DNA from 4 places in the Stenotrophomonas sp. STEN038 genome. Region 3 is predicted to be linked to each of the others. Evidence: predicted binding sites of a transcription regulator. Region 3 holds the regulator's gene; each other region holds the start of a gene.
The links. The regulator FliA, encoded in region 3, starts transcription of late flagellar genes. The targets are predictions, from matches to a motif close to TAAAGTTTNNCNNNCNNNGGCCGATAA.
Positions count from the first base shown of each region.

Region 1: ACVOLS_RS12350 (GGDEF domain-containing protein) is a predicted target of FliA. The motif match lies at 958-984, and genes of this name have one in related genera.
Region 2: ACVOLS_RS08100 (HDOD domain-containing protein) is a predicted target of FliA. The motif match lies at 1,245-1,271, and genes of this name have one in related genera.
Region 4: ACVOLS_RS12470 (chemotaxis protein CheW) is a predicted target of FliA. The motif match lies at 1,390-1,416, and genes of this name have one in related genera.

Region 1 covers NZ_JBRRDW010000026.1:55,918-58,116, reverse strand. Annotated here, with positions in the region: gene ACVOLS_RS12360 (SDR family NAD(P)-dependent oxidoreductase) at 1-184, shown strand, start outside; gene ACVOLS_RS12355 (NAD-dependent epimerase/dehydratase family protein) at 299-931, opposite strand; gene ACVOLS_RS12350 (GGDEF domain-containing protein) at 1,051-2,199, shown strand, end outside.
Region 2 covers NZ_JBRRDW010000014.1:76,049-78,247, forward strand. Annotated here, with positions in the region: gene ACVOLS_RS08095 (IclR family transcriptional regulator) at 1-568, opposite strand, end outside; gene ACVOLS_RS08100 (HDOD domain-containing protein) at 1,289-2,199, shown strand, end outside.
Region 3 covers NZ_JBRRDW010000079.1:5,336-7,534, forward strand. Annotated here, with positions in the region: gene flhF (flagellar biosynthesis GTPase FlhF) at 1-32, shown strand, start outside; gene ACVOLS_RS20275 (MinD/ParA family ATP-binding protein) at 19-903, shown strand; gene ACVOLS_RS20280 (RNA polymerase sigma factor FliA) at 900-1,649, shown strand; gene cheY (chemotaxis response regulator CheY) at 1,663-2,055, shown strand; gene ACVOLS_RS20290 (protein phosphatase CheZ) at 2,055-2,199, shown strand, end outside.
Region 4 covers NZ_JBRRDW010000027.1:14,747-16,945, reverse strand. Annotated here, with positions in the region: gene ACVOLS_RS12480 (methyl-accepting chemotaxis protein) at 1-257, opposite strand, end outside; gene ACVOLS_RS12475 (hypothetical protein) at 341-724, opposite strand; gene ACVOLS_RS12470 (chemotaxis protein CheW) at 848-1,339, opposite strand; gene ACVOLS_RS12465 (flagellar brake protein) at 1,559-2,199, opposite strand, start outside.

The DNA.
Region 1 (2,199 bases), on a different contig from region 3:
TTGGGAGCAACGCCGCAGCAGCGCACCCGCGCTGTACGAGCAGATCCGCAACAAGATCCCGTTCGGCGGCTTCGGCAATGTCGAAGATGTGGCCAATACCGCCGTGTTCCTGTGCTCGCCCGCAGCGCGTTGGATCACCGGCCAGGTACTGGCGGTGGATGGCGGGCAGTCGCTGCCGGCTTAACAACGTTGTGGGAGCCGCTGTTTGTAGGAGCGGCGTGAGCCGCGAAGCTGGCGCACTCACAGATCCCCGGCTTCGCGGCTTACGCCGCTCCTACAAAAAACCCGGCCAACCTGGTCACACCAACGCCGCCGCCCCAACCACCCGCACGCCCGGCTGCGGATCCAACGCCGCCTGCACCAGCGCATCGGCAATCCGCGTGGCCGGATTGATCCGCCACGCGCGCGGCAGCACCGGCGCCAACGCCCCCAACACCACGCTGGCCAGATGCTCACCGGCCCGTCGTTCGGCACGCTCGCCGCCAATCAGGCCCGGGCGCACCAAGGTCAATGAAGCAAACCCCAGCGCGCGCAGATCCTGCTCCAACGCGCCCTTGACCCGGCTGTAGAACACCAACGAGCGCGGATTGGCGCCGGCCGCCGAATTCAAGGCAAATACCTCGCAGCCATTGGCGCGTGCCGCCCGCGCGATCGCCAAAGGATAGCCATGGTCAATCTGCTGGAAGGCCTCGCGCGAGCCCGCCTGCTTCATCGTCGAACCCAGCGCGCAGATCACCGCGTCCACCTGCCAGCCCTGCGCCACCGTCGCCAGCTCGGCGAAATCCAGCACCGGATTGAGCAGCTTGGCGTCGGTCAGCGGCAGCGCACGGCGGGTGGGTGCGATCACCCCGCTGCAGCGGGGGTCGACCAGCAAGCGCTGCAATACCTGCGCCCCGACCAGACCGGTCGCGCCGGCCAGCAATACCCGCATGATGTGCTCCTGTGATCGGCTGCCATTCAAGCCGGCTGCTACCTTGCCGATAATGGGGCTTGGACACCACCTCCGGTTGCGCACAGGCGCCGCCACAACCCGCCCGGACCTCTCCCCAAATGGCCGACAGCCCCGACGACTCCTCGACCTCCCGCAGCAGCGGACTGGGCCGCATTCTTGCCCGGCGCACCGCACCGCAGGCGGCTGCGGCGGTCGAGGTAGTAGCCAACGGGGGCGGCGGCATGGCGATGCTGCAGCGCTTGTTCATCGGCGCCAACGCGCCGGAATCGGTATTGGCCGCCTTCGCCCAGGGCATGTGCACCTTGCCCGGCGAACTCGGCGATATGGGCCAACGCCTGCACAGCGCCCACGCCGAGCAGGACTGGGAACGCTACGGTCGCCTGCTGCGGCAGCTGATCGACAAGTACATCCGCACCGTTGAACTGGAAGCCTCCCACACCAGTAACAGCCAGGCCGAACAGCTGCGTGACATGTTGCGCGACACCCTGGGCGCGGTGCTGGCCAGCCTGATGCAGCAATCGCCGGAGCTGGAACAGCAGGCCCAGCGCATGGGCGAGGAACTGCGCAGCTGGCGCAGCGGCCAGCCCCTGCAGCCGGTGGCCATGCATCTGCGCGAGCTCTGCCATCAGGTCGGCGTGCGCAGCAGCAGCCTGCAGGAACAGCGCGATCTGCTGCTCAACCTGTTCGACATGCTGCTGGAGAACATCTCCGAGCTGCTCGATGGCGACAGCTGGCTGCAGGGCCAGATCCGCTCGATCCGGCAGTTGCTGGCCGGGCCGCTGGATGCGAACTCTCTGGAGCAGACCCGCAACGACCTGCGCGAAGTGATCTACCGGCAAGGGCTTCTGCGTGAAGGCATCGACCAGTCCAAGCAGGCGATGAAGGACCTGATGGTCGACTTCGTGACGCAGGTGGACGGCATGGTCACCGAGACCGGCGAGTTCCACGATCGCATCGCCAGCTATGCCGTTGCCGTCCGCCAGACCCGCAGCATCTCCGACCTGACCCAACTGCTGCAGGACGTACTGCAGGACACCGCCCGGGTACAGGAGCAGGCCGCGCGTGCACGCGACCACCTGGCCAATGCCCGCGCCGAAGCCAAGGCCGCCGAACAGCGCGTGCAGCAGCTGGAACGCGAGCTGGAAGAAGCAGGCAGCCAGCTGCGTACCGATCCGCTGACCGGTGCCCTGAACCGGCGCGGGCTTGAGCAGCAGCTGGGCGAACTGCTGGCCGACCACGGCACGCCG
Region 2 (2,199 bases), on a different contig from region 3:
AAGGCAGCTCGCCGATGGCGCTGGCATGTGCCACGTAGACGACCTCGCGCCCATCCAGCACGCTCAGCTGCGCTGAGTAGCTGGTGGTGTCACGTAACCGTTGAACGATGGGCTGACCGATCTGCACGATGTCCATCGATGACAGGTAGTCAAAGCCAAGTCGCAGAATGCTGATACCGAGGTTATAGCCACCGCTTGCGCTGTTGCGATCCAGGAAACGCATCTGTTCCAGTGTCTGCACGGCACGATAGGCCGATGCCTTGGGCATGCCGGTGCGCTGGCAGACCTGGGTGAAGCTCAGTTCGCCACGTTGCCGTCCAAACAGCAGCAACATGTTCAGGCCCCTCTCCAGAGCCGGCACCATGTAGCGATTGGGTTCTTTTGCTGTTGTTGCTTGGGGTGTCGACATAAGTGTCCTCCCTTTGGTTGTAGGCAAGGCCGCCGATGGCGGACAGGTGCAGGCCGCTGGCGAAATATGAAAGGGCTGACCGCTGGTACGTCGGGAGGCCGTGTATGTCGGCTGGGGATTGCACCCGCCGTACAGGGCATGCGTTGTCATATGGAGCATGGCGGCCGGCAAGGATGGATTCGGTGGTTTGTTGCCGTGCCAGCTGCGGTGCGATTGGATTTGCGCAATGGTCGTCGGCACTCAATTCACGCGGCACTGATGGCGGGATTTCCGATTTCCTTTTCGGCCGCTTTGGTCGTGTGGATGCATTCGTTGCGTATCTTCTATGCAGATGGTTTTTCGACGGGCGTTCCTTCTGTTGAAGGGTGGTGCGGGTAGGGTTTTATGTTTGAAACAAAATGTAGTTTTTCAAGTTGCAATTAAACATAGCAGTGTCAGAGGGACTGGCAATCAGGGAAACTGCCATTTGCATGTGCTGTTATTCACAGATCTGATGCTCGGTGCGACTTGTTTGTCGAATGGAGTGGGATGTTGGGATCTTGATTGTTTGCTGACATTCGAAATTGTTTAGTTGGTGAAACTGCGGGGGGGCTTATCTGTGTCTGTGTGGCGTGGTGATGCGATGCCTGCACGTGCTGCGTTGCATTCCTGTATCTGATTCCGTTTCGGCGCCGTGTGGTGCATGGGAATATTCTGGTTTGAATGATTCACTGGTTTATGCGCGATTTGAGTGTGGTTGGGTTTTGTCATGTTTCCTTTGGATTCCTCCGGGTGTCCAGATGGATAAACTGGAATCGGGTTGGTCGCAGCGTGTGCGGATCTTGTGGGATGGGCGTAAAGGAATGCTTGTCCCGGCCGATATGATTGGCAGCTTTCCGCGTGGACCCTTTTGTATTTGTCATGGTGATCATCTCGGCAGTTCTTGCAGCGGTAATTGCCGGTGGCCTGGTCTGGCTCTGGCAGCGGCGCAGTGGCGATGCGGCACGTCCGCAACGGCGGCTCCGCGTGCCGCCGTCGGCCAGCGCAGCGCCCGTCGAGGATGCAGCGGTCGTCGTCAGCGTGGATGATCTGCAGCGGCGCTTCCTGCTCAGTGCGCTGGGTGCCGGCGATACGCCGGCCGATGCGCTGCGCGTGCAACGGGCCGTGGTGGACGATGTAGTCACCGCACTGAGCCGCGCCGACATGTCTTCACGCTACACGCCGCGCCGGCCGAACCTGCTGCCGCAGCTGATCCAGAGCGTGAATGACAGTACTGCCTCGTCGCGTTCCATCGCCCGCATCATCGGCAGTGATGCGGTATTGGCGGCAACGCTGTTGCGTATCGCCAACAGCTCCCTGTATCGCCTGCAGCGACAGGACGTACAGAGCATCGAACGGGCAGTGACGCTGATCGGCAACGACGGCATCCGCCAGATCATTTCAGCCGCTCTCGTGCAGCCGGTCATGGAGTCGGCCAGCGGCGTTGACGCCGAGTTCGCACGCCTGCTCTGGGATTACACATTGCGGGTGTCGTTGGCCGCTGCCGACCATGCGCGCAGCGTGGAGCGTGAGGATGGCTTCGCTGCCCAGCTGGCTGGCCTGCTGCTGGGCTTGAGCGCAGCCATGGCGATGCAGGCTGCTGCCGATGTATTGGCGAGGCCACCGTTGCGGACACGTGAGCCGGGCACCTTGTTGGAAGTATTGGAGCGTTGCAGCGCGCCGACCGCGGTGCGGATTGCCGTGCACTGGAAGTTGTCGGCGCCAATCGTGCAGGCGCTCAAACAGGTGGAAGTGCCGGCTGCTACGGGCTT
Region 3 (2,199 bases):
GCAACACGGAGTTGAACAATGCAGTCGCGTGAGTACGCCAAGCTGACCAACACCTTCCCGCTGTCGGCAACCCGGCACGAACCGGCCGGCCCGGTACGCACCATCGCGGTCACTGGCGGCAAGGGCGGTGTAGGTAAAACCAATGTCTCGGCCAACCTGGCCGTGGCACTGGCAGGCATGGGCAAACGTACCCTGCTGCTCGACGCCGACCTGGGCCTGGCCAACATCGACGTGGTGCTGGGCCTGCAGCCCAAGCACACCCTGGCCGACCTGGTCGCCGGGCGCGCCACGTTGGAAGAAGTCATCATCGAAGGCCCGAACGGCGTGCTGGTCGTGCCCGCCGCCTCCGGCCGTCGGCACATGGCCGAGCTGCTGCCGGCCGAGCATGTCGGCCTGGTCAACGTGTTCTCCGAGCTGGAGCGCGAGCTCGATGTGATGATCATCGACACCGCCGCCGGCATCACCGACAGCGTACTGACCTTCTGCCAGGCCGCCCAGGACACCGTGGTGGTGGTCTGCGACGAACCGGCCTCGATCACCGATGCCTACGCATTGATCAAGGTCCTCTCGCGCGAGCGCGGCGTGGACCGCATCCAGGTCGTCGCCAACATGGTCCGCGACCCGAACGAAGGCCGCGCCCTGTACGAAAAGCTGGTGCGGGTCTGCGAGAAGTTCCTGATCGATGTTTCGCTGAACTACCTGGGCTGCGTGCCGCAGGACGACTGGCTGCGCCTGTCGGTGCAACGCCAGCAGCCGGTGGTCAAGCTCTACCCTTCCGCACCGGCCTCGCTGGCCATCAACGAAATCGCCCGTCGCACCGCGCGCTGGCAAGCCCCAACCGCCCCGCGCGGCGGCGTTGAATTCTTCCTGGAACGCATCATCCAGCAGAAGGTGAAGGCATGAACAATGCAGCCGCCCAATACCGTGAAGTCCAGCGCAACGCGGCCAATGACTGCATTGCCCGCCACGCCGACCTGGTACGTCGCATCGCCCACCACCTGGCCGCGCGCCTGCCCGCCAGCGTCGAGGTCGATGATCTGATCCAGGCCGGGATGATGGGGCTGATCGAGGCCTCGCGCAGCTATGACGCTGAGCAGGGTGCCTCGTTCGAAACCTATGCCTCGATCCGCATCCGCGGCTCGATGATCGACGAAATCCGCCGCGGCGACTGGGTACCGCGCTCGGTGCACCGGCGCGCCCGCGACGCCGCCGCCACCATTCGCCGCCTTGAGCAGAGCACTGGCCGTTCGGCCAGCGCCAGCGAAGTAGCCGAGGCGATGGAGCTGCCGCTACCCGAGTACATGCGTCTGGTCGAAGACGCCTCGCGCGGCCAGGTGCTGAGCCTGGAATCGCACATCGAAGACCAGGGCGAGCTGGACACCCCGACCACCGGCGGCCCCAACCCGCAGCAGGTGCTGGAGCGCAGCCAGTTCGGCGCCGAGCTGGGCAAGGCCATCGGCCAATTGCCCGAGCGCGAGCAGCTGGTGCTGTCGCTGTACTACGAGCAGGAATTGAACCTGAAAGAAATCGGCGCGGTATTGGGCGTAAGCGAATCCCGCGTCTGTCAGATCCACGGCCAGGCCACGCTGCGTCTGCGTGGCCGACTGAAGATTTTCGAGGCGGCCGACGCCGGGCTCGAAGAACCATGAAGAGGAAAGTCTTTTGAACAAGAACATGCGCATCCTGATCGTTGACGACTTCTCGACGATGCGCCGCATCGTCAAGAACCTGCTCGGCGATCTGGGCTTCACCAATACCGCCGAAGCCGAGGACGGGCATGCCGCGCTGTCGATGCTGCAGACGCAGTCGTTCGACTTCGTCGTCACCGACTGGAATATGCCAGTGATGACCGGCATCGAATTGCTCAAGGCGATCCGCAACGATGCCAAGCTCAAGACCTTGCCGGTACTGATGGTCACCGCCGAAGCCAAGCGCGAGCAGATCATCGAGGCCGCACAGAGCGGCGTGAACGGCTACATCATCAAGCCGTTCACCGCGCAGACGCTGGAAGAGAAGCTCGGCAAGATCTTCGAACGCCTGGCAGCGAGCGCCTGATGAACCAGCTCGGCGAAGCATTGAGCGACAAATCAGCCCTGGTGCAGCGCCTGCAGGACGCACTGGCAGCATTGGAAAGTGGCGATGAGGCTGGCTGGCGTCGGGAAATCGACGCACTGGCCGCCCTACGCACGCAGCCGATGA
Region 4 (2,199 bases), on a different contig from region 3:
TTCGCGTCGGCTTTGACGTCATCGCTCGCGCGTACCAGGCTCTGGTAGGACGCATTGCGGTACTCGCTGACCATGCCACTCAACTCACCGGTGGTGCGAAGGCTGGGCATGCGGTTTTCAGCGAGGTCGGTGGTGACGTTGTTCAGCGAGTGCAGGCCGCGGTAGGCGACGATTCCCTGCAACAACATGACGAACAGCACGACGCCGAAAGTAAGCATCAGCTTCGGCTTCAGTTTCAGCGAGTTGATCCACTGCATCTTGCGCGATCTCCGGGAACAGGCCCCGCCATGTCACAGGGGCGGGGTGGCACGCCGGCGGGGCCGGCGTGACGAAAGGCGGATTACTTGATGTTTGCCAGCTTCAGGTTGGCCGGCGACGCCACTTCGATTTCGGCGCGCGATGCGTCGCGCTGGATCTTGCCGATCACGCAGACGGTCTTGCCTTCCAGGGTTTCCAGCGGGAAGCCGAACTTGCTGCGGTTGCTGCCGGCGATGCGTGCCGAGAAGGTGTGGCGCGGGAAAATGCCGCCCATGTGCAGGAAGGTCGGCTGGCCTTCGGAACCTTCGGCGTAGCGGGCCTTCTCGACCTTGCCACAGACCATGCCGTCCTTGCCGGCGAAGCGCGCGGCGGTTTCCGGCGGGATCATCTCGGCATCGGCGGCGGCGTCGAACGCAACGGTCGCCAGTACGGTGGCAGCAAACAGCGGAAGTACATGCTTGTACATCGGAAACTCCGGGAAAGGATAGGTGGCCGGTCGGGGAGGACAGGCATGCAATCGCTATCGGCCCGTAGTCGTCGGGCTTGAATTGCATGCATGGAACTGTGATCGACTTTGCGAAACTGCTGCTCAGGCGGCTTCTTCGGCGACGCTCGGCTGGCCGAGGTCGGCGGTATCGAGCAGGGTCTCGATATCCAGCAGGATCAGCATGCGATCGTCCTGGGTGCCGATGCCGGAAATGAAGCGGGTATCGACTGCAGCGCCGAATTCCGGTGTCGGGCGGATCTGCTCGGCACTGAGGGGGATCACGTCGGAAACGCTGTCCACGACGATGCCGACAACGCGGTCCTCGACGTTGAGCACGATCATCACGGTGAAGGCGTCGTAGCGGGCCTCATCCAGGCGCAGCTTCAGGCGCAGATCGATGACAGGCACGATGGTGCCGCGCAGGTTGATGACACCCTTGATGTAGTCGGGGGCATCGGGGACGCGGGTGACGGCGTCATACCCGCGGATTTCCTGCACTTTGAGGATATCCACGCCGTAGTGCTCGTTGCCGAGAGTGAAGCTGAGGTACTCGCCACCGGTGGTATCGGCGGACGTGCTGCGGGAGTCATTCATGGCGGATCCTGGTCCTGGCGGGCTGCCGATGCGATGCGGCTGATGCACCGGTATCGGCGCTACCGGGTGGGACTTTAGGGACCAGGGTGGGTTTCGCGGCGCAAGGAGCGTGGACTGTGATTTCGGGCCGGGTTGGCGGTGGCTGCGTCGTTGGCCGTCGCTTGTGCGTTTGCCCTATGCGGTCATCCACGAAAAGGCGGGAATTGCTCTTGCCTTGGCTTACTCCCCGTTGCTACGCGCCTTGCGCAACCGATCGATCCTGAAAATGTAGCGCTGGATGATGTTGTCGGCGCCGCGCGGCAGGTCGTCGAAGCGCAGGCCGATGCGGGTCATCTCCGAACCGTTTGGCTGTTTCTGCTGGCGCAGGTTGCAGACCACAAACGAGGCCTTGATCGGGGCCCCTTCGGGAACCTCCAGCAAGCAGCTGTAGCGGCTCTGCAGTTTGAGGAGGTTCTGGTCCGGCGGCAGCAGCAGCGCCATGCCGCCTGCGCTGATGTCCAGCACGCGCCAACGGGTGGCTTCGCCGCCGTCCGGGTCTGGGAGTACGCAATACGGCGAATCGCCAACCGGCGTTTCCAGGCGATAGAACTCGCGCCGCTGAAGGTGGTAAACCTCCTCCGGCAGCGGCATCTCAAAGGCCGTGTGATCGCCGCGTTCAACGCGGTGGTGGTCCTGCAACTGGAAGCGCACCATGACCTTGTCGACCTGGCCAAAGCAGAGCAGGGTGCTTGCGGTTTCCACGGAGCGGTTGATCGATGGCACCGGGCTGGCATCCAGCATCAGGCCCTGCATGTCCACCTCCAGCACCGCCGAAGGGAAGGACTGGTCGCGGCCGTCCGGGTGCACATTGATCATCGAGC